One region of the Paenibacillus sp. FSL L8-0644 genome, then DNA from elsewhere that is predicted to be linked to it. Evidence: riboswitches for the same ligand, from Rfam matches in the RefSeq annotation. Region 1 holds a riboswitch; each other region holds the start of a gene.
The links. A riboswitch is a leader RNA that binds a small molecule or an ion and turns the genes downstream of it on or off. The one in region 1 is predicted to bind cyclic di-AMP.
Positions count from the first base shown of each region.

Region 2: linked by a shared signal. The riboswitch ahead of NSS94_RS12985 (3D domain-containing protein) and the one ahead of NSS94_RS19740 (TrkH family potassium uptake protein) in region 1 are both predicted to bind cyclic di-AMP.
Region 3: linked by a shared signal. The riboswitch ahead of NSS94_RS00535 (C40 family peptidase) and the one ahead of NSS94_RS19740 (TrkH family potassium uptake protein) in region 1 are both predicted to bind cyclic di-AMP.
Region 4: linked by a shared signal. The riboswitch ahead of NSS94_RS00140 (3D domain-containing protein) and the one ahead of NSS94_RS19740 (TrkH family potassium uptake protein) in region 1 are both predicted to bind cyclic di-AMP.

Region 1 covers NZ_JBBOYN010000001.1:4,341,164-4,348,705, reverse strand. Annotated here, with positions in the region: gene NSS94_RS19745 (CPBP family intramembrane glutamic endopeptidase) at 1-1,328, opposite strand, end outside; cyclic di-AMP (ydaO/yuaA leader) riboswitch at 1,590-1,743, shown strand; gene NSS94_RS19740 (TrkH family potassium uptake protein) at 2,157-3,497, shown strand; gene NSS94_RS19735 (potassium channel family protein) at 3,516-4,193, shown strand; gene NSS94_RS19730 (LysR family transcriptional regulator) at 4,199-5,104, opposite strand; gene NSS94_RS19725 (succinate dehydrogenase cytochrome b558 subunit) at 5,331-6,005, shown strand; gene sdhA (succinate dehydrogenase flavoprotein subunit) at 6,100-7,542, shown strand, end outside.
Region 2 covers NZ_JBBOYN010000001.1:2,901,398-2,908,939, reverse strand. Annotated here, with positions in the region: gene NSS94_RS13005 (hypothetical protein) at 1-177, opposite strand, end outside; gene NSS94_RS13000 (M20 family metallopeptidase) at 220-1,398, opposite strand; gene NSS94_RS12995 (ABC transporter substrate-binding protein/permease) at 1,547-3,010, shown strand; gene NSS94_RS12990 (amino acid ABC transporter ATP-binding protein) at 2,997-3,719, shown strand; cyclic di-AMP (ydaO/yuaA leader) riboswitch at 3,950-4,118, shown strand; gene NSS94_RS12985 (3D domain-containing protein) at 4,125-4,793, shown strand; gene NSS94_RS12980 (polysaccharide deacetylase family protein) at 4,987-5,793, opposite strand; gene NSS94_RS12975 (NADH:flavin oxidoreductase/NADH oxidase) at 6,099-7,121, shown strand; gene NSS94_RS12970 (PspA/IM30 family protein) at 7,210-7,542, shown strand, end outside.
Region 3 covers NZ_JBBOYN010000001.1:134,421-141,962, reverse strand. Annotated here, with positions in the region: gene NSS94_RS00565 (histidine phosphatase family protein) at 1-176, opposite strand, end outside; gene NSS94_RS00560 (MBL fold metallo-hydrolase) at 318-1,064, shown strand; gene NSS94_RS00555 (PTS sugar transporter subunit IIA) at 1,165-1,671, opposite strand; gene NSS94_RS00550 (YwhD family protein) at 2,110-2,616, opposite strand; gene NSS94_RS00545 (M1 family metallopeptidase) at 2,741-4,753, shown strand; gene NSS94_RS00540 (hypothetical protein) at 4,765-5,592, shown strand; cyclic di-AMP (ydaO/yuaA leader) riboswitch at 5,869-6,005, shown strand; gene NSS94_RS00535 (C40 family peptidase) at 6,011-6,511, shown strand; gene NSS94_RS00530 (GNAT family N-acetyltransferase) at 6,814-7,320, shown strand; gene NSS94_RS00525 (4a-hydroxytetrahydrobiopterin dehydratase) at 7,399-7,542, opposite strand, start outside.
Region 4 covers NZ_JBBOYN010000001.1:25,199-32,740, reverse strand. Annotated here, with positions in the region: gene rsmA (16S rRNA (adenine(1518)-N(6)/adenine(1519)-N(6))-dimethyltransferase RsmA) at 1-413, opposite strand, end outside; gene rnmV (ribonuclease M5) at 421-966, opposite strand; gene NSS94_RS00140 (3D domain-containing protein) at 1,113-2,261, opposite strand; cyclic di-AMP (ydaO/yuaA leader) riboswitch at 2,533-2,815, opposite strand; gene NSS94_RS00135 (TatD family hydrolase) at 3,017-3,787, opposite strand; gene NSS94_RS00130 (HD domain-containing protein) at 3,830-5,113, opposite strand; gene NSS94_RS00125 (AbrB/MazE/SpoVT family DNA-binding domain-containing protein) at 5,445-5,699, shown strand; gene rsmI (16S rRNA (cytidine(1402)-2'-O)-methyltransferase) at 5,824-6,705, opposite strand; gene NSS94_RS00115 (tRNA1(Val) (adenine(37)-N6)-methyltransferase) at 6,702-7,457, opposite strand.

The DNA.
Region 1 (7,542 bases):
ATACCAAACAGACGGTAGACAGTCTCTTCTCCAATACCTGCCATCCAGGCCATAATTGGCAGCAGCCATGGATAAGCCATATTGTAAGGGGATTGCGTGGCATCTGTTGTGGAGAATGTATTAAATGTGCGCTCCAGTATAAAGAATAAAATGGATTGTACCCCGAGTAAAATAAAGGCCCACAAGTAGCCGACATACATACTGCGAAGCACATACAGCCCGTAGCCCGGCTCTTTCGCACGTGGCCATGCATTCAGTCCAACCTGACGCATAAGCCCGTCACCGCCGACCAAGGAGAAGTAGAGCGCTACAGCCATGAAGAAGGTAACACCAATCTGGAACACCATAAGAAATATAAGCATGCCCTTACCGCCTGCTTCTGCTTGCAATAAAGGCAGCATGTTCATTGTCCCGGCTATACTAGCAATAAAGTATATGACGGACAGTACAATGCCGCGTACAAATGAAGTATGTCGTCGGGTGAGTGAGGCATACACAATGGCAAGTACACCGAGCACAAAGCTAAATAGGGCATAACCCGCATAGGTCATCCAATTCGCCCAAAATGTTTGCTTTTCGATATAATCGGTATAGGATGACGGGGCCGAAAAGCTTTGAGTGAAGGAGCGAACATCACCGTCTTCAAAAGTAAAAGCCAGTGTAAGTACCGAGGCGCCAATTTTTTTATCGTCTACGGTATACTTTAATCCGCCTTCTTGTTCAGTGGTCGCGAGCTTTAAATCCGCCGGCTTAAAGCCAAAGCGCTTCACCCATACAGCGGCCGCCTGCTCCTTGGCTTCAAGCGTCATGCCGTCCTCAGCCACACGTACAAGCCTGTTACGTGCTTGTTCATCCGTAGAAATATCAGCCTGCGTGTAATTGGTGCTGGAGGTGATCCGTTTAAAACTAACGACCTTCCCAGTGGATAAATCTACATGAATTTGCAGCTTGCTCTTCGCTGAGGATTCAGGCAGATCGACCCGAAAGGTTTCGTAAGGGTAATTTTTCTTCCATGTACGGTCGTACTGTTGAAGCAGTTTTTCTCTAGATAAATAACCGTACAAATCTGTTTCGGCCTGATAGGTCACCAGAGGCTTCTCTGGCTGTGATTCAGTATATCCCAGCTCGGAGCGGGCGAAGTCCAATGCGTGTATAACCGCTTCTTGTTTGCTGATGACCTTTGCATTCATTACTGATTCTGGACTTGGATTGCTAAGCGAGGGAATAAGCAATTGAAAGATAAAAAAGCAAATCAGGCCAATCCCGCCCAGCAAGCCTAATTTTTTGAAGTTGGCCGTGAGCACGACCGGTTTCCCGATAGGATTCATGAGTTTCCTCCTTAATCTGTAAATAAGAACATCCATTAAAGATATCATACTGCACAGGTTCCCGCCAACAGACCAGCGATATTCATGAAAATAGAGTGAAAGCACTTTAAAGTTCCAATAAAATAAGATAAGCTGCGATTAAACGATGCCCATTCGCAAAATAAAGCCAATTTCACGTTTTTTCGACGAAATCGGTTTTGTGATCTGGATATAGAAGGATTATAATCTTGAGGCAATGCCTATAAAATACATAGGTAATGATATACAGTTGAGCCGAATTTCTATGGGAAAACGGGGGAACCATGTTACTGGGGTGAATTTTACAGCCGATCACTGGTGGATCGAAAGTGTAAATAGGGCATACTGTGCTGCCCGAATCCGTCAGCTAACCTCGTAGGCTATGAGCAGGAACCAAGTCAGGCACTCGGTTTTCCGGTGTCTTTTTTTGTGCGTATAAAAGTGTTTGGATTGGTTAGATAGACCGCTGCGGGTGCAGATTATTCTTCCGATTGCTGTTATCCCCGGATTTTTTGATTGTATACCCCCTTTAATGGTTAAAATCCGGAGATAAAGGCAAACGCTTCGCTTCTTCAGAACAATTCTGCCCCCTTCGCTACTGCCCGCCAATAGCACAGGGGGCCGAGTAGTGCTTGACATGCATTCTTCCTGTATTCAGGGAATGCTAATTATAGTTAACTAAGGTTTGGAAAAATCAAAAAATTCAGGGGCAACGACGATCGGAAGATCAAATGGAACGCGTAGCGAGCTTACACCGTATTAAATCACTGTTTTTATAGTTTTAAGGATTAGGAGAGAAGTGATGAATAGATGAATCCCAATGCAAGCTGGCTCCGGCTTTCTCCACCGCAGATATTCGTTGCGGGCTTTGCCATTATCATTCTAATAGGTAGTTTATTGTTAATGCTGCCGATCTCCAATACAACAGGAAAGCCACTTGCGTTTATAGACGCTTTGTTTACTGCCGCTTCCGCGACCTGTGTTACAGGGCTTGTCGTAAAGGATACGGGGACCTTTTTTACAACCTTTGGTCAAGTTGTTATCGTGGCGCTCATTCAGATCGGCGGCCTAGGCTTTATGACCATGGCTACCTTGATTGCACTGGTGTTCAAGCGTCGGATTTCCCTGCGGGAGCGTCTCATTTTGCAGGAAGCGATGAATCAGACTTCTGTAGAGGGAATTGTCGGGTTAATCCGTAAGGTATTACTGTACTCACTGGTTATTGAAGGCGTATGCGCTACGATATTCTCGGTTCGCTGGTCCTTTGATATGCCCGTAGGCAGGGCGATTTATTTTGGAATCTGGCATGCCATCTCCATGTTTAACAATGCTGGTTTTGATTTATTCGGTGAATTTCGCAGCTTGACAGGTTATGTATATGATCCGATTGTTAATTTTACAGCCATGTTTTTGATTATTTCAGGCGGCATTGGTTTTGTAGTGATGTCAGACCTGGCAGAATATCGCAAGCGCAAGAGACTGTCCTTGCATACCAAGGTGGTACTCAGCATGACGGGCGCTATGATTGTAGTCGGCACGCTCGTGATTTTTGTATTTGAGTTTACGAATCCGAAGACTCTCGGCTCGCTTGATTGGGGTGGTAAGCTATTGGGATCTTTATTCCAGTCCGTTACTCCCCGTACCGCAGGTGCCAATACCTTGGACATTGCAGGCTTGCGGCAGGCTACGCAGTTTTTTATCATCATACTCATGTTTATCGGGGCTTCTCCTGGCTCTACTGGAGGCGGGATTAAGACCACAACATTCGCCCTGCTCATTGGAGCGGTGATTTCGATGCTGCGGGGGCGGGAAGATATTGTACTGTTCAAGTACCGACTTGCGCAGGGACGAATTTACAAGGCTTTGACCATTACACTGCTGGGGTTGCTGTTCGTGATCGGGGTGACGATGATTTTGTCGGCAACCGAAGATCATCATTTTCTGATGATCTTGTTCGAGACGGTATCTGCGTTTGGTACGGTGGGGCTGTCGATGGGGCTTACACCTGATTTGACAGTCATAGGCAAGCTGGTGATTACCCTGACGATGTTTGCAGGTAGACTGGGGCCACTCACGCTAGCTTATGCACTGGGGCCGAAAAAGGGTAAAGAATTATATCGTCATCCGGAAGGTAAAATGATTATAGGATAAGGGAGTTTTCGAGTAGATATGAAGACGCAGCAGTTTGTAGTTATTGGCTTGGGGCGGTTTGGCTCAAGCCTGGCTTTGCAATTGGTGGATATGGGGTGCGAGGTGCTAGGCATTGACCGGAATGAGGATGTTGTGGACAGTATGAGTGAGATGTTGACACATACTGTCGTGGCGGACGCTACCGATGAAGACTCGTTGCGATCACTGGGCATCCGTAATTTCGATTGTGGCATTGTTGCTATTGGTGATGACATTCAGGTAAGCATCCTCACCGCCATTTTGCTGAAGGAGCTGGGTGTGAAAAAAGTCGTAGCCAAAGCCATATCTGTGCTGCACGGGCGTGCGTTAGAAAAGCTCGGTGTGGACCGGATTATTTATCCAGAACGGGATATGGGTATCCGGGTGGCTCACCAGCTAGTCACGCCTAATTTGCTCGATTATTTGGAGTTGTCTAAGGAATATAGTATTGTGGAACTCAATGTACCTGCATGTCTGAATGGCAAAACGCTAGCAGAGCTAAATGCCCGTACCCGCTTTGGTTGTAGCGTCGTGGCGCTTCATACGGCGAATGGTATCCTGATCGCACCGACGGCTATGGATCGATTAAAAGCCGACGATATTATGGTCATCATCGGCTCGAATGATAATATCGGCCGCTTTGAGGATGAGGTTGTTAATGTTAATGAAGAGGGCTAAACCCTTTACACCATACGGTAGCCTGCAAACGACGCACGTGTCTCGCTAATCCAGCGTCGTGCTGTCGGACCGAGATCGGTCGTCTCCGAGTAAATGAGGGAGGTCGTTCGGCGTGTCTCCTTCAAATCGGGCAAGTACAGTGCAGTGAGTCCATTATCCCGTAATAGTTCGCTGCGCAAATAGGATTTGGGTAGCAAGGCAGAAGCCTTACAGGTTGGAAGCAGGCGTACAATTGCCTCGAAGGAGTCGATTTCCATGCGGATATCCGGCATGATGCCGCTGCGCTGGAACAAGTCATCCGTCAGACTGCGATACCAGGTTCCTTTGGAGAAAATAATCATCGGCAGTCCTTGCAGATCTTTCATCGAGGCCGTTCCTGTCTTGACGGTTAATTCATGTCCAATGGAAACAACGAGCTCCAAATGATCATCAAATAGCGGAATGCAACGCAGTCCGACTTCATGAATGGCAGATCCGACAATACCGGCGTCTGCTTTTTTGTCACGTACAAAGGCGACGATTTCATGGGTTTTACCGGTGAGCAGCTTCAGCTCGGTTTGAGGATGCTTGCTCATAAAAGCTTCGACAAGGGTAGGCAGCGTTGTCTGGAGTGTCGTGAGACTTGCGCCGAGTGTAAGCATACTCTGGGCTTCATTTTTGTGCTGGGAGAGCTTTTGTAAGAAGCGAAGCTGTCGTTGCCGTTGCTCTAGTGCGAATGTATAAACAAATCGGCCAGTGGACGTAATTTCGAGCCGTTTGCCCCGACGATCAAAGAGATTCACACCCAGCTCTTCCTCCAGCTTGGCAATTTTGCGGGACAGGGCGGGTTGGGACAGATTCAGCAGTTTGGAGGCTTTATTCAGGCTGGACTGCTCGACAATGACGGCAAAAGCGTTCAAATCCTCAAACAAATCATCCACTTCCTCTCTATATGCAAAAAAGACATAATAATTAATACGTATATTGCAATTCCATTATAAGCCGAAAAGGAGTAACATGAAAGCGACACAAGATGTTCACACTTTTGTTTTTCCTAATAAGGGACACCTTGTTGGACATTTCCTGTCGGGAACTGTCATTTTATATGTTATATTACTATTGAAAACGCTATTATTGGGAGAAGGGAGCATGACCTAGATGAGAGGATTTTATTCCAGAAAGCTGCATTCGCTTCTTGGCGTCATTCCGTTGGCTCTATTTTTTGTTGAGCATTTGGTGACGAACTTCACAGCGGTGGAGGGCGGCAAGGAAGGATTTAATCGCAGCGTGGCCTTCCTGAATGGTTTGCCGCTGGTTATTGTGCTAGAAACTTTATTCATCTACTTGCCATTACTGTTCCACGGAATTTATGGCTTGTATATCGCTTATCAGGCTGACCCGAATGTAAAAAGGTTCGGCTATTCACGTAACTGGCGCTTTCTGTTCCAGCGTATTTCCGGCGTCATTACGTTTGTATTTATTATCTGGCACGTATACGACACACGCTTTCAGGTCGCTCTGGGTAATGTAACCCATGAGGAGCTAGGCGGCGTCATGCATGGCATCGTGACAAACCCGGTTTATTTTATTTTGTATTTAATCAGTGTCGTTTCGGCATCCTTTCACTTTGCTAACGGACTGTGGGCATTTATGGTCAGTTGGGGGATTACTGTGGGACCACGTGCGCAAAAAGTATCTTCTTATATCTGTATGACCCTATTCGTGGTGGTGTCTATCGGCTTCATCGCTTCCCTGCTTGCATTCCGCAGCGCGGAATTTCAGGAAACAGCAACTGCCTTGGTGCAATGCAGTACTTTTAAACAACTACTGTAAATGAGTCATATCCATTATACATTGTGTTGAAATTCTATTTTCAAACGTAAAAGGGGATTTGGTTAAAAATCCTGAAAAAAAGGAGTGAGCAGAAATGGCAGCATCCAACATTATTGTCGTGGGCGGCGGTCTGGCAGGTCTAATGGCTACGATCAAGGCGGCAGAGGCGGGAGTTCACGTTCATTTATTTTCTTTGGTTCCGGTCAAAAGGTCCCACTCCGTTTGTGCTCAAGGTGGCATCAATGGTGCGGTAAATACCAAGGGTGAGGGAGACTCCCCCTGGATTCACTTTGATGATTCGGTCTATGGCGGGGATTTTCTGGCCAACCAGCCTCCGGTAAAAGCGATGTGCGAAGCGGCTCCGGGGATCATTCATCTCATGGACCGCATGGGCGTCATGTTTAACCGGACACCGGAAGGACTGCTGGACTTCCGCCGCTTCGGCGGTACCCAGCATCATCGGACCGCCTTTGCTGGTGCGACGACAGGACAGCAGCTTCTGTACGCTCTCGATGAGCAGGTACGGCGCTGGGAATCTGCGGGTTTGGTGACCAAGTATGAAAACTGGGAGTTTTTACAGGCTGTACTGGATGATGAAGGCATCTGTCGAGGGATTTGCGGGCAGGATTTGCGTACGATGGAAGTGAAGACTTTTGCGGCGGATGCAGTTATTTTGGCATCTGGTGGGCCCGGGATTATTTTCGGTAAAACCACGAATTCCGTCATTAATACGGGCACAGCTGCCGGTGCGGTGTATCAGCAAGGCGTACGCTATGCGAACGGTGAGTTTATCCAGATTCATCCGACGGCTATACCAGGTGATGACAAGCTGCGTCTCATGTCCGAGTCGGCACGGGGAGAAGGCGGTCGTATTTGGACGTATAAGGACGGTAAGCCATGGTATTTTCTCGAAGAAAAGTATCCAGCTTACGGAAATCTGGTCCCTCGCGATATTGCGACACGTGAAATATTCAGTGTATGCGTTGATGATGGACTGGGTATTAATGGCGAGAACATGGTCTACCTCGATCTGTCCCACAAGGACCCGAAAGAGCTGGATGTAAAACTGGGCGGCATTATTGAAATTTATGAGAAATTCGTCGGTGATGATCCGCGCAAAATTCCGATGAAAATATTCCCGGCTGTTCATTATTCAATGGGCGGCATGTGGGTCGATTACAATCAGATGACCAATATACCAGGCCTGTTCGCGGCTGGTGAGTGTGAATTCCAATACCACGGAGCGAACCGTTTGGGTGCGAACTCGTTGCTCTCAGCCATTTACGGCGGGATGGTGGCTGGACCTAAGGCTGTGGAATATATCAAAGGCTTGAAAAAATCTGCACAGGATACAGCGTCCTCCGTATTTGATGCCGCAGTCAATCAGCAGACGGAGAAGTATGAGCGTATTTTGCATATGGACGGAAAAGAAAATGCCTATGTTCTTCATAAAGAGCTGGGCGAGTGGATGACGAACAACATGACTGTGGTTCGTTATAATGACAAGCTGGAAGCTACGATCCACAAGATCAAGGAG
Region 2 (7,542 bases), 1.4 Mb from region 1:
AATCTCTGGATGACGCTCCTGCGTAAGGGAAGAAGGAGAAGGGGAGCTGAGGAAAAAAGCATTCCGGCGCCGTGTTTTTCTGTTTCCCCGGTTCCTGCGTATTGCACGGAATATAAACCAAAAAATGATGAGGCCTATCACAATAAACAACGTCCAAAAGCTACTCATACTATCCATGATGGCTGGCTACTCCTTTCTGAAATAACACGGAATTAAGATTTAGCGTTCGTTATTCAGCAGAGCGAATTCTTTTTTTATCTGGGCTAGCAGTTCAGGATTCGTGATTACATCGCAAGCAGTCCATGCCAAAGTTCTCGCAGCCAGCAGCATTCCTTCCATGGCTCGGTCCTGCATCGCCAAATCGCGGAATTCTGGTGTATGCAAGGCATGCTTCTCGTCAATAACTTGAATGTAAGGATGGATAGCAGGGCAATGAAGCGATACATTTCCGATATCCATAGAGCCATGATCTTCGCCTTCCGTTATATCTTCTTGCGAAATGCCAGCCTGTACCAAATTTGCGGTAAACGCATCGGAAAGTACACGGTTCGTGACCATTTCATCATAAGAAGTCTCATAATTGGAGGTCTCCAAACGACACCCGGCCTGTAAAGCAGCTCCTTCAGCAATTTGAATAACACGGCGAGTCAGCGGGTTCAGTTCTTGACGTGTAGCGGCCCTTACATAAAATTGCGCTGAGGCGTAATCAGGAATAATATTGGCTGCTTGGCCACCCTGATTAATGATCCCATGGATACGCACTGTGCTTTTTACTTGTTGACGGAACGCATTGATGCCATTGAACGTTTGAATCACAGCGTCCAGCGCGTTAATGCCTTCGTGCGGGCTGGCAGCCGCGTGAGCGGATTGACCAAAAAATTCGAATTGTACAGCATCAATCGCCAGCGATTTGCCTGATTTTTCGTAACGATCATAAGGATGCGTCATAAGTGCTATGTCGCAATCATCAAACAAACCGGCAGCGGCCATAGGGACCTTAGCACCACGAGTTTCTTCGGCAGGTGTGCCGTATACCCGTACTTCTCCACCAGTTTCGTCGATGATCGACTTGAGGCCAACGGCAGCACCGGTACTCATCATGCATATCAGATGGTGCCCACAGGCGTGTCCTAAACCTTTCAGAGCGTCATATTCTGCCAGAAAAGCGACAACCGGCCCGGATTTTTCAGCTTTGTAAGTTGCAATAAAGGCTGTTTCTATGCCCAATACGGGTGCCTGGACCTCAAAACCGTGAAAAATGAGTTCTTCTTTTAAACGGGCAGCGGCCAGAAATTCCTCGTTTCCAAGTTCAGGATTTGCCCCAATATATAACGAAATGTCCTTAAAGCGTGGGGCATGCTGCTCAATTGTCTTTTGAATGGTCTGTTTAAAATTCATGCTGAAAACTCCTTTATATAAGCTGTAATGTAGGTACTGTGCTAGGTATGCTGAAATTGTACTATAACATTCATTGCATAATCATGCATATTCATTTATAATGACACAATCTTATTTATTATAAAGAATTTAAGGAGAGAAAAAAAGATTGAAAAAGGCATATCGTTTTACCGCCCTGGTTTTGACGGCGGTTATCTTGCTGTTGACGGGTCTTCCCATGCTCAATGCATACGGAACGGAAGCAAAGCCACAGAAAAAACTTGTAGTGGGCATGAGTGCCGACTTTCCGCCGTATGAGTTTCATAAAGTTATTAACGGTAAGGATACTATTGTTGGCTTCGATGTGGAAATCGCGAAGGAAATCGCCAAAGATTTGGGTGCGGAGATGGTCCCTGAGGACATGAGTTTTGACTCTTTGCTACCTGCTCTGCAAAGTGGTCGCGTAGACTTGGTACTGTCCGGTATGACACCGACGGATGAGCGTAGAAAAAGCATTGATTTTTCAGATGTATATTATCGCTCCAAGCAAGTCATTATGGTACGCCCAGAGGATAAAGACAAATATCCTACGATGGCTGCTTTGAAAGGCGAGAAGATTGGCGCGCAAAAGGGGAGTATTCAGGAAGAAATTGCTCAAAAAGTACCCAATGCCTCTGTAACCTCACTGGACAAAATATCCGATCTGGTACTCCAGCTGCGGACCCAGCGTATCAACGCTGTTGTGATCGAAGATACGGTTGCTAAAGGGTACACGTTAGATGGGACCGTAACACTTGCCAAAGCGATACCTGAGGATGCCGGAGCAGAAACTGCTGTAGGTATACGTAAGGGGAACGCAGAATTGCTTGCCTCTGTAAATAAAACGTTGGCTCGCCTGAAAGCGGACGGGTCGATTGAAAAGTTTTCTACAGAAGCGAGTGCACTCTCGGCAGATCGACAGGTTTCTTCTAATAACATCGTAGATATTTTTTGGAAATACCGCAGTCTTTACGCTACGGGTATTGGTTACACTCTGTTGCTGTCTGCACTCGGAGTACTGTTTGGATTTATCATTGGTCTGATCGTATCCTTGTTGCGGATGAGTGGTATACGCATCATTGAGTGGTTAGGTACCACATATGTGGAGATCCTGCGTGGCACACCTATGCTGGTGCAGCTCATGATCATTCACTACGGGATTGCTTTGACGCTGGGTGTCAATTTTACTCCACTCCAGTCCGGTATAATCACATTGTCTCTGAATAGCTCGGCATATCTGGCTGAAATTTTCCGTGCAGGTATCCAGGCAGTAGACCGTGGACAGATGGAGGCTGCACGCTCATTGGGTATGGGACGAGGCAAAGCTATGCGTCACGTCATTTTGCCGCAAGCGTTTAAATCTATTTTGCCTGCTATCGGTAATGAGTTTATTACAATTATTAAAGAATCCTCCATTATTTCGACTATTGGTATGGTGGATATTATGTATCAAGCCCAGGTCATTAAGAATATTACCTATGAAGGATTAAGTCCGTTCATAATCACAGCCGCTATTTATTTTGTAATGACATTCAGCTTGTCTAAGCTGCTTGGTTTATGGGAAAGGAAGTTGAGAGCCAGTGATCACCGTTAAACAATTGCGTAAATCGTTCGGCAAGAATGAGATTTTAAAAGGCATTGATATAGATATCGCCAAAGGAGAAGTTGTCGTTATCATCGGTCCCAGCGGTTCGGGGAAGAGTACGTTTTTGCGTTGTATGAATCTGTTAGAACAGCCGACGGATGGGGAGATTTTATTTGAGGGCGAGCCGATTACAGCTCGTGGTCATAATATTAATGTAACCCGGGAAAAAATGGGGATGGTGTTCCAGCATTTTAATCTGTTCCCACACAAAACAGTGTTGCAGAACCTGACGCTTGCACCGACGCAGGTTAGAAAACAGTCAGGTAAGGAAGCGGAAAAAATTGCATTAGAACTCCTGCGTACCGTGGGGCTCGAGGATAAGAAGAATACCTATCCGAACCAGCTATCCGGTGGTCAGAAGCAACGTATTGCGATTGCGCGTGCTTTGGCCATGCAGCCGCACGTAATGCTGTTCGATGAGCCGACTTCTGCATTGGACCCTGAAATGGTTGGAGAGGTTCTGGATGTAATGAAGAAGCTCGCCGAAGGCGGTATGACAATGGTAATTGTAACGCATGAAATGGGCTTTGCCCGCGAGGTAGGCGATCGAATTATCTTTATGGATAACGGTCAAATTGTGGAGCAGGGTGCACCAGACCAGGTATTTGGCACTCCAAGCCATGATCGCACTCGTGATTTTCTTGCCAAAGTATTGTAAGAAAGTGCTGGTCTAATCATAAAAAAGCTCTCCGTTGACGGAGGGCTTTTCTTATTTTGTCACCATTTCCCCATACTTTCGTAACAAATATCGATTTCTTAATGACAAAATTGTAACGAGTGTAGTATGATGTTCAGGGTTCCCAACATTTTCATGCGGATAAGGTTACAAAATTGTGATATTATGCAGTAAGCCAAAACTTACCGGGACAGCATGCGGTTAGACAAGCGCTGAAATGCTGGCCCAAACTATGGGAAGTGCGGGGGACGTAACAACGGCAGCCATTCCGATACGTCATAAGACGATGAGGAATATGCCTAGGGGTGAATTGCACAAGCATAGGGCTTCTCCTGAGTCCGAATCCGACAGCTAACTTCGCAGGCATAAAAGAGGAGGTACATATCTTTGAAACATTTAAAACATATTGGTAAAACGATGAAAATTGCGGTGCTTGCCGCAGCTATTGCAGGGTTGGCACAGACAGCTGGAATAGCGGATGCTGCCTCGCTTCACACTGCCAAAGAGGGCGATACCTTCTTTTTGCTTGCTCAACGTTATGGAGTATCGGTAGACGAGCTAACAAAGGCTAACCCAAACATTGCCTCCACCAATATATATGCAGGTCTGCAAATTAAGGTGCCTGACGAAAAAAGTGTAAAGGCAGCTTCGGAATCGAAGCCGCAGCTTCTTACGGAGAAAGCAGCAGCGAATGAGGCGCCAACGATTGAAGCTTGGGGTAAAACATTCAACTATAGCAAAATAGTTGACGTTAAGGCTTCAGCGTATTCTGCCGCAGCCGATGAGAATGGTAAATGGGGCGCAGTGGACTACTACGGCAATCCGCTTAAACTAGGTACAATTGCGGTAGATCCTAACGTCATTCCGATGGGCACGAAAGTACTGGTTACAGGCTACTCCCATCCAGGTTTGCCGGATCATTCTTTTGTAGCTGTCGCTCGCGATCAGGGCAGCGCCATTACAGGAAAGCGGATTGATATCTTTATTCCAGGCAACAAATCATTTGTGAACGACTTTGGATTTCAAAATGTGAAACTGTACGTTATTGATAAATAGCATTGTACGTATATACAGTTTAATTAAACATAATATATATTATGTAAACCTAACGCCTATATCCGTATATATCTAGCTCGGACTCTTATCAGGTCCTATCCGTAAAAAGGCTGTCTTGACGAGCAGAATACTTCTGCTGGTAAGACAGCCTTTTTACGTTGCTTTAGCTTGTACCTCAATCATAAACATACTGTTATTTTCGTTCCGATGTGTGGAGTAGCCGGGGGACTGTCACAAATTTGTAGCCCTTAGCTTTTAGAGAGTGAATTAGACCCGGCAAAGCTTGGACAGTGCCTTGCAAGTTGGAACTTTGACCTCCACCAGCGTGCATTAAAATAATAGAGCCAGGCCCTGTAGCTGGAATCACATTTCGCTGAATTTGTGTTTTACTTAGTCCCTTCCAGTCGAGAGAGTCTACATTCCAGTTGACAATCATGTAGCCATGACGACGTGCCCACTTTATTTGAGGCTCTGTAATTTCACCGTAGGGTGGACGAATCAACTTGGGGCGAAAACCTGCGCTGGCTTGTAAAATACGTTCTGTTTTTGTAATCTGGTTGCGAAAGCGTTCTGGTGTAGCCTTCCTAAAATCCGGATGAGTATAGGAATGATTTCCTATAGCATGGCCTTCACGGATAATACGACGTATAATCCCCGGATGCTTTTCCGCACGGTGACCGACGATGAAAAAGGTGGCTTTGATGCCGTTGGCGTGTAATACGTCCAAAACCTGCGGCGTATACCTAGAATCGGGCACATCATCAAAGGTTAAGGCAATTTGGCGGGTGTGTGGGCCGCACATTTTAAAAATGTCCGCATGTTTTTTACGCAACATTGCTAATGTAGGAGTAGCTCGATCTGTACTCAGATGTACAGAAGAAGCAACAGCTGCTTCCTTGGGATGGGGCGTTCCGATCTTGGGAGGCGCATCCGCGTGAACGGGTAAACTTGAAAATGCTAGTAACAGTGCCAAGCATGGCAACACTCCCCTGTACGGCATATGTATCCCCCCTTTTCGTGCAGTGGTACCTAGTGGTGCTCTCGACTATTATGTACCTGTCCTATTAAAAATATGCTGGTTACCAAGTTAGGCTCATAAACGTCTGGAAAGAAGTTCGCGATGAAATGATTATCAATGAAGATGATGGAGCTAAACGTACATATTCTCTTAAACATGACCGAAAACAAGAGCATTTTCGCAAGTTTTAGCCTTACAACGGATTCGGTATCCCGTGACAGCTGGTGTATAATGGGGTTGCAATTCATAATTATACAGACATGGAATTGAAGGAAGGAAGGATAAAAGTGACCGACTTGTTTACTCCTTATCAATTAAAGGGGCTTTCTTTAAAAAATCGGATTGTTATGCCCCCGATGTGCCAATTCAGTGTGGAGGCCGAGGATGGAAATCCGACGGATTGGCATCATGTCCATTATGTGAGCCGAGCAGTAGGAGGTGCTGGTCTTATTATTGTGGAAATGACAGCGGTTCATCCTGATGGACGTATTACGGATCGTGATTTAGGTATTTGGAGTGACGAACATATTCCTGCATATCGTAAGATTGTAGAGGAAGTTCACAAGTATGGTGCCAAAATTGGCATTCAACTAGGCCACGCTGGACGCAAGGCCGAAGATGCTGAGCAACCTGTGGGTCCTTCTTCGATTCCTTTTAGCGAACGCCTTAAAAAGCCGCATGCCTTAAAGACAGCAGAAGTCAGGGAACTGGTTCAGGCATACAAAGAAGGCGCGCGCCGCGCGGTGGAAGCCGGTTTTGATACGGTTGAGATACATGGCGCTCACGGCTATCTGATCCATCAATTTCATTCGCCTTTAACAAATACGAGAGAAGATGAATATGGCCAGGATCTGTCACTGTTCGGTGTTGAGGTCATACATGCTGTTAAAGAGGTTCTTCCTGCTGATATGCCTGTGCTTATGCGGATATCTGCCAAAGAATACGTCGAGGATGGATATAATGTGGAATACATAACAGGTGTAGGGGAACGATATCGTGATGCAGGTGTGGACATTTTCCATATCTCTTCTGGTGGCGAGGGTCCAATTGGTTCTGGCGGAGGGCCGTCTGCGCGTGCTGGCTATCAGGTGGATTTAGCTCATACCGTCCGTGAAAAGCTGAATGTACCTGTAATTGCTGTTGGATTACTGGATGATTATGAGGACGCCCGTCGGGTTGTTCAGCAAAAAGAAGCTGATCTGGTAGCAATAGGCCGCGCCATGCTGCGTGATCCCTATTGGGCGTTGCATGCATCGCGGGAGCTAAAAGTACAGGCCGACATCCCAGAGCCTTACTTGCGCGGCTTTTAGATAATTTTTGAAACCCTCTTTGCAAAGCTTGCGTAAACATGTGTACAGAGCTTAAAATTTAAGCATTCAACTCTAGGAGGAACTTCACATGTCTATTTTCAAACGATTAAGAGATCTTACGATGTCCAACATTAACGCCATTATTGACAAGGCAGAAGATCCAGTTAAAATGACGGACCAATACATTCGTGATATGCAAGAGGACCTGGAAGATGCAGAGAAAGCGGTAGCCGCTCAAATTGCTATTGAAAAGAGATTCAAACAGCAATACGAAGAACAGGCTGCTTTGGTAAAGAAACGCGAAGAACAGGCACATACCGCTGCAAAAGCACAAAATGTAGATCTGGCCCGTCGCGCGCTGGAAGAAAAGAAATCTGCTGAACAAAAAATGAACGAGTTCAAAGCTGGTTACGAACAGAAC
Region 3 (7,542 bases), 4.2 Mb from region 1:
AAGGGCTGAATGGTTCGCACGGCCCGTTTCCACGGGCTGGACACAATATATTCCACACCTACATTCTCCATAAAATCAACCAACTGCTCAGCTTGTCGGGTACCCTCATCGGTAAGTCGGGCATCTGGTTCCTGTCCTGTTGCTTGGGCATGTCTGACAAAATAAATTCTCTTCACGTCATCACTCCTAACTGTCACACAAATTTAAAATTCTACATATTTACAAATAATTATTTTTATGATATAATATAGGTTTACACATTTAGATTTAATGATACGATTCCTTTGTATTACATCAACTCTTATGGGAGGGATTCGATGCAATTAGACAAGGGAATACACATGCTTCAGGTTTCTGCTAACATTATGGGAAGTATAGAGAGTATTCACCCGACTTTAATGTGGGACGAAGATAACATGATTTTAGTTGATACGGCTTACCCCGGGCAACTCTCACTTTTACATGAGGCTATTCTAGACACCGGATTAGCAATCCAACTTACCTCCATATTAATAACACACCAGGATCTTGACCATATTGGCAGTTTAGCAGATATAATCCGAGCCTCTTCATCCCCAGTTCAAGTATTAGCCAGTTCTATCGAAAAGCCTTATATACAGGGAGAAAAACAGCTTATAAAGCTGACTCCAGAAGCAATAGATCAAGCTGTAAGCGCCATGCCCGAATCCGTTCCGGTAGAGTGGAGACACGCATTCCGGCGTACACTTGAAAATCCCCCAAAGGCTATTGTAAACTCCACCATCGTTGCCGGAGAGGAACTGCCCTTCTGTGGGGGGATCGTAGTTATAGATACTGCTGGACATACACCAGGACACTTAAGTTTCTATCATAAATCCAGTCAAACCCTGATTGCAGGAGATGCTCTACGCGTAGTAAGCGGCAAATTATTGGCTCCAGACCCGCAATACTGCTGTGATTTCAATATGGCCAAAGAATCTCTTAAAAACCTGCTGCCATATGATATTAAAAAAGTGGTCTGCTTTCATGGAGGGCTGTACGAAGGCAATTGTAATCAGCGGATATCTGAAATATATGAATCCTAACCTTTGATTTACATGGTCGTACCCACCCCTTGACTGGTCAGTGAATCATCTAAAGAAAAGACTAACCAGGAATTCCTGGTTAGTCTTTTTTGAATGAGAACTAGGCTTTTAAGTGAACTCTTAATACAGGTACTTCTGGAGAGGCAGATGTACCTTCCAGGATTTCCACATGGCTAATCATCTCTTGCCCATCTGGAACGATTACCGGCGTAATTACAGGCAATCCACCCTGTTGAATCGCATCCAGGTCAAACTCCATCAATAATTGCCCAGCTTTAATGCTATCTCCTACTTGGACATGAGGATTAAACCCTTGTCCTTTGAGAGAGACGGTATTAATCCCGACATGTATCAAAACTTGTACGCCGGATTCATGTTCAATAATCAGAGCATGCTTACTTTTCTCCATGACATGGGCAACTTTTCCCGCGAAAGGAGCGGTGACCCTACCCTCAGACGGATGAATAGCGATGCCATCCCCCATAGCTTTCGTAGAGAACGCAGGATCTGGAACCTCCTCCAGGGAAACCACTTTTCCTTTGATTGGTGCTATCATTTCGAATTCTTCAATACGAGGAGCCGCCTTCTTTTTCAACCATTTAAACATAACGATGCCACCTTATTTAGAGATTACATTCATAAACAGTAAATAGGACTTAACTACATCTTTCAAGGAACCGGTTCCACAAAATGAATAGAAAGAAGAGTGGAAGCGATTTCTATCTGAATTATAGTGAATGCCTTTCCAGGATGTCAAGGAGCTATCAGTTCATAACTACATATCTGTTACAATAATTTTCATGTAACTTGGAGGTGCTCTAACAAATTGCGGATTTAAGTGTTTTATCTCTTAAAAACAGATTTTTTATAGTATACTTTTCCAGCAATTTCTTTGATGATCATGTTTGGCATGTTCATTCAGCATTGCTTACCTACATGAAAAAGAAGTAGACCGCCCCCAACCAAGGTATCGGTCTACTTCTGAACCTTACTGCCGACTGCTCTTTAAGCAGTTGTGTACACTGGAATCGTGTTAACGCTTGGCCTACCCTTCCAGCGCCTGCTTCAATTCCTCAGGCGAAGCGTCCCACCATTCCTCGTTATGCGAAATGAGCAGGCTTTTGAGCGCTGCCTTATCTTCGCTGCCGAGATCCTCCAGCATGAAACGACGCTTGAGCGCGTAATCCATACGGTTGACGTGATCGGCGAGGATTTTCCAGCCGCGTTTGGCCTCGTCGTCAATCAGCATCTCGCAGGCGGTGGCGCCGCCGTACATACGTCCTTCGGCTGTACGGTCCACAGCTACCCATACGAGCCATACCTGGCGTCCGTTCGGTACGTCCTCTTTATTCGTAGAGAACTTGATACCACGTTCTACTTTACTTTTGGCATGCATGGCACCGATATCAATTTTCGCCTCTCCTCGGTCAATGATGACCGGTGACATGCTGTTCAGGTCAATTGAGCCTGCGCCGAAACCCTTATGTTTACTCTTGCCACTGACAATGTTCAGTGCAATCTGTTTTTTGCCGTCCGGCTGATTTTCACTCATGCGTCACTAGACCTCCATTTTCCGTCTTCACACTCATTCTACACTATAAATATTTTAACTAATAATCTCCTGAAAGCAAACATATACATGCTGTAGATGCTTGTCAACGGGAGGTATCCATTGTATGACCCCAGCACGCACTAAAATCGTTTTATTGTCTACACTAGCCCTCGGTCTCCTCGCAGGGACGTTATGGTTTGCCTGGCAGCCCCAATCGCAATCCGACCCGCAGTCCATAGGCCAACCACTATACGGCTCCCTGTCTGAGTCTGCGCTTGCCCCAAATGTGGGCAAGCCTCTAGGGGCAAACATCCTGCCTGACCTGCCCAAGAACCCTCCACAACCCGCTACAGAAATCCTCAGCAAACGGGTGGTAGAGTACCACATTGATGTATCTCTGGAAAAGGGACAGGTTTTGCGAGGCACTGAGACACTGACCTGGAAACATCCGGGCAAGAAAACCGTGAATGATCTGTATCTTCATCTATACCCGAACGCCTTCTCTTCCATGGAAACCACCTTTATGAAGGAATCCGGTGGAAAGCTGCGCGGAGACACCATGCCCAAAGACGGCTTTGGCTCTATGACGCTGACTGAACTAAAAACAGAAGACGGTTTATCCCTCATGCATCGCATCCAATATGTGCAGCCAGATGACGGTAACGCAGGCGACCGTTCGCTCATGAAGGTGCGTCTACCCAAGCCAGTACGAGGTGGAGAAGAAATCACATTATATATGAAGTTTGAGGTAAAACTGCCTGCCATCTTTGCTCGTATGGGTGGGACAGATGATTTTGTAATGGCAGGACAGTGGTTCCCGAAGCTCAGTGTCTACGAGACTGCAGGGCAGCGTGGACGCGCCGAGGAGGGCTGGAACCTCCACCAGTATCATGGTAACTCCGAGTTTTATGCCGATTTTGGAATTTACAGCGTACGGATTCGGGTGCCTGAAACTCATATCGTAGCAGCGACCGGATTTCCCACCCGTGGTGCCGTCCGACAGAACGGACAAAAAATATATCAATTTTATGCCGATGATGTACACGATTTTGCCTGGTCCGCTTCACCCAACTTTGTAGCCGTAGAAGAACCCTTTTCTTCTGCTGAAGTCCCTGGTGTCAAAATCAAGCTCTACCTTGACCCATCGCACAAGGAGCTCAAAGGACGCTATATGAGCGCAGCGAAGGCCGCTCTTTTGTACTACAGCAAATGGTACGGGCCTTATCCATATTCCACCCTGTCCATCGTGGTTCCACCTAAATCAGGCAATGGAGCTGGCGGCATGGAGTATCCGACACTCATCACGGCCGCTGCTGCGGGTAATCTCAATCCTGGCTATAGTCTGGAACGGACATTAGTTCATGAGATTGGACATCAATATTTCTATGGAATGGTAGCCAATAATGAATTTGAGGAGCCGTGGCTGGATGAAGGCTTCACCTCCTATGCAGAGGAGCGACTTATGGAGCAAGAATATGGGCTTACCCCCAACTTGCCATTACAATCGGGACAGGTATCCTCCCCACAGCCGCTAAACCGTGAGTCATGGAAGTACGGCTCGGCTGCTGAGTACGCGCAAAATGCCTACTCTCGAGGTAAGCTGGTACTACGGGGCATTGAACGTCAGGTGGGTATGAAAAAAATGGATCGCATTATGCGGACCTACGTCCAGACGTACCGATTTAAGCATCCGTCCTCACAGGATTTTCAACGTATCGTGGAGAGAGTCACCGGACGCTCATGGAGCCACTATTTTGAACAGTATGTATATGACGGCCAGATGGCGGACTTTTCAGTGGATCACATCACAAACCACAAGCAGGAGAATGGATATGAAGCAGTCGTGACGGTCAGCAAAAAAGGGGCGGATTATCCCAAGATCCCTGTCCAATTTACCTTCAAGGATGGAACCACGAAATTCAAGGCTTGGGACGGTGCGGGCAAAAGCACAACTTTTCGGATCAAAAGTACTTCTCCCGTTTCCTATGTAACCCTTGATCCCCTATATACCATTGCACTGGAGAACAAGCATATTAACAATACCCTAAAAGCCGAATTGGACGAAAAGCAACAAACCCGTTGGAGTATAAGTGTAACCAAGCTGTTGGAGACACTGCTTGGAAGTCTGTCATGGTGAGGTGTCTATAGATGCGGACTGTTATAAAAGAGGGCTGGGCGCTGGTGCGCATACGATTTTATATCGTTATCATTTTGTTTCTGTATCGATTACTGTGGGGGGTGTTTCTCTATCGGCTGGTACAATCTGCCGTTATCCCGCTACTGCTCCGTTATCCTGATCAGGGTCAAAACGAGCTGGGACAGACCTTGTTTTGGATGGAGAGCCAGATTGCTCTGATGGACAGCCGGGAAGTACATGTGTATTTGTGGATACTACTAGGGGCGACTGTACTACGCATACTGATCACTCCCTTCATTAGAGCCGGAATATATCAAAGCCTGCATACCGATGCGACTGAGCCGCAAAGCCTGTCCTTTTTCAAAGGTATGAAACGCCATGGCATGTCGTCGCTGTTGTATTACATCATCGAGTTGGGACTGCTGCTGATTCCCGCCTTTTGGGTAGTACCGAGACTCTACCCTATTGTAGCAGGTACGCTTCAATCTCCCTCTTACCTGCTGCACTTGTTGCCCTATGCCATGGGATGGATGGCATACGGATGGTTCATTCGGCAGTGCATCCTGTATATGCAACTAGGCACTGTCGGTGGTCACGCCATACTATCGTCCCTGCTCGCCTTCTTTCGCCAGCTTCTCCCAGCTGTCGGTATATCCCTTTTGCTCGGTGCTTGTGTGCTGCTGGTCTTCGGTCTATTTGGCACCGTGGCGATGATTTGGACTGGCATGCTCGCGCTCATTCTCCAACAATCGTATCATTTTGTTACTAGTCTGGTCAGGCTATGGCATATCAGTTCGCAGTACAGACTATGGCATACCGATATCTCCAGTAGAAGCTAAGCCCTTCCTTTATGTTAATCACTTCATTTCCGTCTGTCGAAAAAACTTTATGCATAACCGCGCAAACGGCACATAACTGAATACTGTTAACAAGATCTGTTCCTGGGACATTAGGAGCAGATTTTTTTTGTAACTTTTTGCAATGAAACATTTGCCAAAGCCAGCCGACTTTGTTACAATAATCGCAGTGAACTGATAGTAACAACTTTGTAATCTTTATTGTAACCTTTATCTCAAAAATATCGTTATTGTGAATACTGCTCTCCAAGGTGCACATCTTAAGTAAAGCCTAATTCCTGGCACCTAGGAAGCGGGGGAACCAGTTTGGGTGAATTGATCTCGCAACAGAGTGGTCATAGGGGACCTTCTACCGAATCCTTAAGCTAACCTCGCAGGCATTGGAAGGGGTATATTTTTTTTGAAGAAGAAGCTAACGATCGCAGCTATGAGTCTTGCCATTGCCTTTACATCTTTTACATTCGGTGGCGGCAGTGCATTTGCAGACTCCAAGATGGACCAGGTCATCCAAGATGCCAAAGGAACGAACTACAGAAGCGGAGGCACTACACTCGAGGGATTCGATTGCTCCGGCTTCACAATGTATGTATTCAACAAACTGGGAATTAAACTTCCGCATCAATCTGGATCACAATTCAAAATGGGATCTTCTGTATCCCGCGATGAAATGAGGCCTGGGGACCTGGTGTTCTTCAACACCACAGGAAGAGGCATTTCCCATGTAGGTATCTTCGTAGGTGAAGGGAAATTTGCCCACTCCTCGACTTCACGTGGTGTAGTAGTTAGCTCACTGAACGAAAATTATTACGCTAACCGCTATGTCGGTGCAAAAAGAATTATGAGCACAGACGCTTACCATTCTGTAGCTTCAGATATTCCTGATGACGACAACGTAGAATAACTAACGCACAGCAAGCTAACTCTAGCCGCAATTTGATTCTGCCGGAATCGAATTGCGGCTTTTTATGTCCACAACATCAGCAATGATTATCTTTACTGACGAACTGACACCTCAAAAGGTTTCAATTTTAGCGAACATCGTCGGTTTTACCGTCACCGCTGGGGGAGCATATGAGCAGTAATTCCTTCTTATTGAATGTATACCCGTCTTGGGTATAAAATAAACACGCTTGCTATTCCCCTGCAACTTGTCTACAATCTGTTGTTAATGATTGAAGCACCTGTAAAAGGAGGATGGAACACATGCCGGCCTCAATATCCAACTATCGGATCGTACCCATGGACGAGCATCAAGCGGCTGCAATCTGTGAGTGGCGCTATGATCCACCTTATAACATATACGGTTGGCTCCCCTGGGAACAAATGAAGGCGCTTGAGGTCGAATTTGGAAGTCCCACGCTTCGCCAAGAGCAATATGTTGCCGTACTGGATGAAGAGAACAAGCTGATGGGATTTGCTCAATATTTTCCTATGATCGGTGTGACCCGGCTAGGTCTTGGCATGCATCCTGAAAGATGCGGACATGGCAAAGGCTCTGATTTTGTCCGTGCCATTGCAGAGGAAGCCCAACGACGCAACCCGAAGAATGAAATTGATCTAGAGGTGCTTACTTGGAATGGGCGCGCTATCCGGGCCTACAAGGCGGCTGGATTTGAGCTTACAGATACCTATGAACGCCAGACCCCCGACGGCAAGAAACCATTTTATTGTATGGTATATCGTCCCGAGCACCCAACCCAGATTCTATGATAAAAGCGCCTTCGGCATACAACCACGATGTTGTATAGCGAAGGCGCTTTTATCATCATACGACAGATCATTACAAGCTCAATGACTGCTACGCATTTTTTCAAAAGCTTCATTATATTGTTGGGCTTCCTTAATATCCACGGCCATAATACCGCCATCGTCCCAAGAGGTCAAACGCAGAGTCACGGTCTTGTAATCAATCGTAATAAATGGATGATGATT
Region 4 (7,542 bases), 4.3 Mb from region 1:
ATCGGTGTAGTAACGTAATACGGCAGATTAGCCACGACACTTACTTTACTCACGTCTGCAAAATCAGCTGCAAACACCTCGCGTAAATCCAGCTTCAGCACGTCTCCATGACGTACCTTCACATGCTCATAAGGGGCCAACACTTCTTCGAGAATTGGCAATAGCCGCTGGTCAATCTCGACAGCGGTAACTACCTTGGCCGATTGCGCCAGCTTCTCGGTCAAAGCGCCAATCCCAGGACCAATCTCAAGTGCGCCCTTCGTCTCATCCAATCCGGCAGCATTCACAATCTTATTGAGAATATTTTGATCAATCAGGAAATTTTGTCCCAAACTCTTTTTGAACGAAAAACCGTGCCGTTGAATAATTTCCTTCGTACGCCGCGGTGTTGCTATATCTTGAATCCCTGTCATACGAATATCACAATCCTTCACTTTCAATTTGTGCCAGCGCTCCGGCAAATTCCTCGCGGCTGATCTGAAATACAGAGAGCCGTTTATGTAGCTGCTTTCCGTTACAATAACCAATACCCAGCACATTCCCTAAGGCCATACGGCGTGCAGCAGCATTGGGGTGGGTGATAAGTCCAGCATCAATCAGGTCCGCCCACTCAATCAGCGGATCGGCGCCTTCTACTGTCGTATGAACCCGTGCGAGAGCGTGTCTGATTGCTTCCGGTGAGGCATTCTCCACACCAATATCTCCTTTGCGCGTCGCTTCTGCCTCGGGTATAAAGGCCTGCTTGCAGCCGGGTACCTTGGAAGCGATAATCTTACGGATGCGCTCCCCTGCATGATCGGGATCGGTTAAAATGATGACCCCCCGCCGCTCCTGCGCCAATGCAATTTTACGCAGCGTCATTTTATTAATGGCTGAGCCGCCAGTTTCTATCGTATCCGCTTCAACAGCGCGGCGAATGGCCACCGTATCATCCCGGCCCTCTACCACGATCACTTCCTTGATCATTTGCATTTCCCTCCACTGCTACACAGCAAGCTATATTTATCTTTCCCTGCTTTTGAAAACAAAATAAGAAGAGGATATCCTCTTCTTAGCATGGCATAACTATGTTGTTAATACTATCGCATTGCCCTCAACATACACAACCTGTTTTAGTTGATTTCAGGCTTTACCGGTCCGATAACATATACGGTTTTACCGTGCTTACGACCAAATTGGTTGGCTCGGCTCAAACTCTCATAATACACATCGATTTTGTGGCCTTTAATCGCGCCACCGGTATCCTCCGCACGGCGGAAGCCCACCCCTTCGATATACACCCACCAGCCGATTGGAATTATACTCGGATCGACAGCGATGGTACGACCTTCCGTCACGCGCGTGCCGGATGCAGTACGTGTACCGATACCTGGCTCCTGTGAGGAATACGCCGTCATGGAGACATTTTGTAAAACTTTGCTATATTTAAAATTGACGCCTGCTTTACGGACAGCACTGCCCGAACTAACCGTTGTTGTCTTAACCGCATCATTGGGACCGACGGAAGCAGCAAGAACGACCGGCTTTTTCTTCGTTCCTACCGCAATAACCTTATCCACACGGTTCTGTGCAACTTCCTTGTTAACCAGCTGTTTGGATACCAACTTTCCATCATGATATACCTTTTGAACGTGCTGGACTACCACACCCGATTTGCCGCTTTGAATGACCCGATTATCGCCTTTATAAAGACTTGGATCGGCCGTTTTGATGACCTGATAAGGCACCTGTTTTTTCTGTTCGACCTGCTGTTTCTTCACACGGACGATTTTTATGTCCATGTTAGACGAAACAGAGGCATCCAACGCAGGATAAACTTTATCCGTTGACGATAATTTATAGCCCGAGGTACGAATGGCACCTTCTACTGTATTTTCTGTTGTGTACAGCTTTTTCGTCTCATTGCCTGAAGATACTTTAACTTGATTGGCACGTTTAATGACTACGCGGTCCCCATCCTGTACTGCTCCATTTAGCGGCATAGAAATTGTATCATGCGGCTGAAGTGAAATGGAATGCTCGCTCAGCAAATCTTGAAGCTTGGATTCCCGGGTTTCTACCGCAGATGCCTTGCCATCAATGACAAAAAAGACTTGTTTTTTAGATTGCGTGTACATCAGAATTGAAATCATAATCGTTAGCGCGATTAGAAAAATAGCAACCAAAGCAGCCTGGCGCACATTCTCTTGCTTCCAACGCAATACGTAAGACATGCTGGATGAGCGTGACTCATGGGTCTCCTCTTTTTGGAAAATGCCCATTTCCTCCGTCCTCCTTACATAGCCCGCCGTCTGGAGTAAGACATAGTTGAGATTTGACGTGACTATAACAGATTTTCTACAAGACAAGCCCAAACTGCGACTGTCCTGCACCATGTACCCGTCTTCGCGGCATGCTGTCCTCCCCTGTTTAACCACAGTATGATGACAGATTTTCTTTTATTCACAACAAAAAAAGCCAAAGAAAGAGACTAGAGAGCTCTTTCGTGGCTTCCGGCATGTGTGAATATGCGGGAAAACTCATGCACGAGATGGCTTCTCTCTTGTTACGCTTACGGGGTTAGCTGTCGGGTTCGGACGTAGAGAGTCGCCCTAGCTTGGGTCAACCGCTCATGGCGGTCGCCTTCACATTCACCCCGAAGACCCAGAAAGAAATCGAAATACGGCTCCTCCACCTGTTCAATCCCATCCGGGAAAAGAAATTAGGTCGAGCCGGCTGGCGGAAGGGACGTTCCCTTCTTGCACATACGCCGGACGTACTGTAAGCCATATCGGTTCCCCCGTTCCCTGTAAAAGGGACTCAGCGAGACTGGTTCATGAAATGACTTGTTGATGTTTACATTCAAACAACAATTCACTGAAAAGATGATATCCTGTTTCTATGCATGTTGTAAAGCAGGTTTCAAGTACATTTTTCAAAATATTCGGTTAAAATATTGTAATATTCTCGAGTTTCCTGCAACAAATTCATGATTAGCTTCGTCTATCTCTTTATTTTGATCGATTTCTTCGCTTTTTTATTGAATGTCAAATCGTTCCAAGGCATTTTGGGTCGTTATTGACACTAATTCCTCCACTGTAATCCCCTTAATTTGGGCTGCAGCCTCTGCTACCAGTCTCACATGCGCAGACTCATTTCGCTTCCCGCGAAACGGATGCGGCGTCAGGTAGGGCGCGTCCGTTTCAATGAGCAGACGGTCCAGTGGCACCTGTGCCAGCACCTCTTTTGGCTGCTTGGCATTTTTAAACGTAATAGGACCACCGAAGGAAAGGTGAAATCCCATATCCAGCACCATTTGGGCTGTCTCCCAGCTCCCAGAAAAGGAGTGCATGACTCCGCCAATCTCACTCGCTTTTTCCTCACGCAAAATCTTAACAATATCTTCATGGGCATCCCGGTTATGAATAACAATGGGCATTTTGAGCTCACGAGCCAGACCAATTTGATTTCGAAACACCCGATGCTGAACATCCTTCGGTGATGTATCCCAATAATAATCCAGACCGATCTCTCCGATGGCTACGACCTTCTTATGACTGCATAACGATGCAATCCATTCTAAATCTCCCTCTTGCATTGTAATCGCATCCTGCGGGTGCCATCCAACTGCCGCATAAATAAAATCATACGTCTCGGCCAATTTCATGGTGGATGGAATGGTCTCACGATTAAATCCGATATTGATCATCCGCGTTACTCCTGATTCGACAGCACGTGCTATAACTTCTTCACGATCTTCGTCAAATTGTGGCGCATCCAAGTGAGTATGAGTGTCGAACAAATCCAAGGTTTACATCTCCTTTTTTTACTTACATTTCTATATAGTTGTCTATTCTTTGACAAAATAATTCCTTATTTCGGCAGGAAGCCTGTCTTTTACCGCGTTCAATTTATTCTGGGGAAAATACATATGATATTTCCCTCGGTGAATACCACTTATGGAGCGCACAATTTCCGAAACTTCGGATATTTCACTCACCTCGCCCTGACGTCCAAGCAGTAAAATCTGGTTGTCCGTCGAGCCACCCTGCCGAAACACATCATAAGGAAGATCCGTCGGAAAATCAATTTCAAAATCATATTCAGGGTGCAAACCAGCCTCTTCCAAAGCTTTCCGAATACTGTCAATGGTATCTGTATCCATATTTTCAATCTCTACATATTTATACAATCTACGGTCCATAAAGCGGCTGCTCAAATCACTTAAAATTTCGTCCTTTTCTCGTTTCCACTGGCTAAATACGGTCTGAATTAATGACTCATCGAGCATCAGATATTGCTCTACTGTAAGCTCTCCTTTCAACAGATCCGGCAGCGGGTCCAGCAGAAAACCAAACTCATATCCGTTTTTAAACAATTCCTTTGCTCGCTTGAAAATTTTACGTAAAAGGATCTCCGAGCTGCGTGTTACAGGATGAAAATAAATTTGCCAATACATCTGATAGCGTGACATTAAATAATCCTCTACTGCATGCATGCCTGATTCCTTCACAACAATTCTCCCATTATGAGGACGCAACAGTCGTAAAATACGATCCAAATCAATCGTGCCGTAGTTGACACCTGTCGAATGAGCATCCCGCAACAAATAATCCATACGATCGGCATCTAGCGGACTGGTCACCAAGTTAACAACAATCGGCTTATCATACGTTTTGGCTATAACTGCAGCCACCTTTTGTGGAAGCTTCTCGTCGACTTGCCGTAGCACGGCGTTGATCTTCGTGTCTCCCAGTACAATGCGGCATGTCCAATCCTCATGGTTCATATGAAAGGCTTCCTCAATTGAATGTGAAAATGGGCCATGCCCCACATCATGCAATAGAGCTGCACACAGAGCAACCAGCCTTTCCTCTTTCGGCCAATCTGGGAAATCTCCACGTTCAAATTGAGAAATAATACTTCTCGTAATCTCATATACGCCCAATGAATGTGAAAAACGGCTATGCTCCGCTCCATGAAACGTAAGATACGATGTGCCTAACTGCCGTATGCGGCGTAAACGTTGGAACTCCGGCGTGTTGATCAACCGCCATATCACAGTATCCTGAACATGAATGTAATTATGTACCGGGTCTTTAAATACTTTTTCTTCACTGAGTGGCTGGTGCAAGATATCAGCTCCTTTAATATTCGGAATAATGGATTAAAATACAATAAAATCCTAAAGCATTTCCCTCATTCGACATTCTTTGTCGTAATATGTCGAATTATAGTTTTTCGACATTTCCAAATCGACAAATTGAATAAATCATCAATAAGATAAGGCAATGCACATGAGTAAAGCTCTTTAATCTAAATACTTTTGCATAATCAGACTGTTACTACATTTTTTAGGTTGACTGTTTTGGGAATCGTTGGTATAGTAAATATCAGAAAAGAGAAAATTTTGTCGAATCATGACACTTATATTATTTTAAACGGCGAGAGGAGCCTGATTTATTATGATGAAATCCACTGGTATTGTAAGAAAAGTCGACGAGCTCGGACGTGTTGTTATTCCAATCGAATTGCGCCGTACCCTGGGAATCGGGGAAAAAGACGCGTTGGAAATTTATGTTGATGGCGAACGCATCATGCTTAAAAAATACGAGCCTGCTTGTATCTTCTGCGGTAATGCTGAGAACGTAATTTACTTCAAAGGGAAAATTGTTTGCCAAGATTGCATTTCTGAAATCCCAACACCTGTGACAAACTGAGAATTTTAGTATATAATAGACTTATCAGATATTGTTAATTCTAACCTTTTTCATATACACTCCTTGTTGCCTTCCACGGTTTGAACCCAACCGTTGGAAGGCCCTTTTTTGTTTAGGCAGATATTCATAAGAGTGCGTTGTAAACATCTCTCTTGGAGATTGCACGATCTGTGGCTGTACGCTTCATTGCGTCCTTGCGTGTAAGTCCCTCTTGCTCGTAATGTGCGACGTGGGACTCCAAAGATAAGGACTGCCACCATGCCTGACGTTCCTGTTCTTCTTCCTCTTCGTCTTTTCCTTCAACCACTAGACAATACTCACCAATCGGTGGATTTTCCTCTAGTTTAGCAAGGCATTGCTCCACGGTTCCTCGTACCCATTCCTCATGCAGCTTGGTCAGCTCACGCGCAAGCACCACTTTGCGTGAACCTAATGTTTCCTTCAACACCATCAATGTCTTCACAATACGATGAGGCGATTCATAAAAAATAATTGTGCCGTGAGATACCTGAAACGATAGCAACAGCTTCTCCAGGTCCTTTTTCTCCCGTGGTGGAAAACCAGCGAAGGTGAACCTTTCTGTATCCAGTCCTGAGGCAATTAAAGCAGATAGTGCCGCATTCGCTCCTGGGATGGGGATGACGCTAATTCCCGCTTCCAGTGCCAGCTTGACCAGATCCGAACCAGGGTCAGAAATGGCCGGTAGACCTGCATCGCTAACCAGCGCCAAGTTTTTCCCTTCTATTATGTAACGTATCAGTTCAGGCCCACTGGCAACCTTATTATGTTCATGATAACTAAAGAGCATATCCGGTGTGATTTCGAAATGAGTGAGCAGTTTACGTGTCTGCCGCGTATCTTCGGCAGCGATAATACTACACGACTTTAAGGTGTTAATTGCCCTAAAGGTCATATCTTCCAGATTCCCAATAGGTGTTGCAACAAGATACAATTTTCCCCGTTCTTCTTCGCTGTTACTAAAGCTTTTTTGTACAGCTGCTTTCACACAGAATCCCCCTTGCTTACTTCTCCATAGATATCTCTTATCTCCTGAGTATAATTCCCATTTTCCTGATATACAATGAGCGGAGGCAACAAACGAACCTCGGGTTTACCGTCACGTAATGCTTCAACCAGTACCATATTGGCTTCCATATGAACTCGTGGGTGAACAAAACGTATTCTTTTGGGTTCCAAACTATGTTTACGCATCAAGGTTATAATCTCGCCCAGCCGCTGCGGGCGATGAACCATGGATACTTTCCCCCCATTACGGACAAGCCGGGTGGATGCCTGAATGACTTCTTCCAGTGTGCAGTTCACTTCATGACGGGCAATTGCCTGGTGAGGATTCAGCTTGATATCGCTACCATTTAGCGGCATATAGGGGGGATTCACGGTAATCGCATCATAAACACCATGTCCCGTGATGTGAACCAGCTCACGCAGGTCCCCTTCCCGAATCTGAATTGCTGCTTCTAATCCATTCAAGCTGACACTGCGTCTAGCCATATCTGCCAAGCGTGGTTGAATCTCAATTCCTTCAATAGACGCTTTTGTTCGTGTCGTTAGCAGCAGGGGGACAACCCCATTGCCTGTACACAGATCAAGAATCTTTCCACGCTGCGGAATACCAGCAAAACGTGCCAGCAAGACCGCATCCATCGAGAAGCTGAATACTTCATCACTCTGGATAATGCGCAAATTATGTGAAAGCAGATCATCAATTCGTTCAGACTTCTTTTCTTTTTCCTCCATAGTGCTCTCCCATCTTTTATAACCAAAGTCGCTTTTCACTCATACTTCCCTACAAAAAAAGCCGTAGGCATCTTGCTCCTACGGC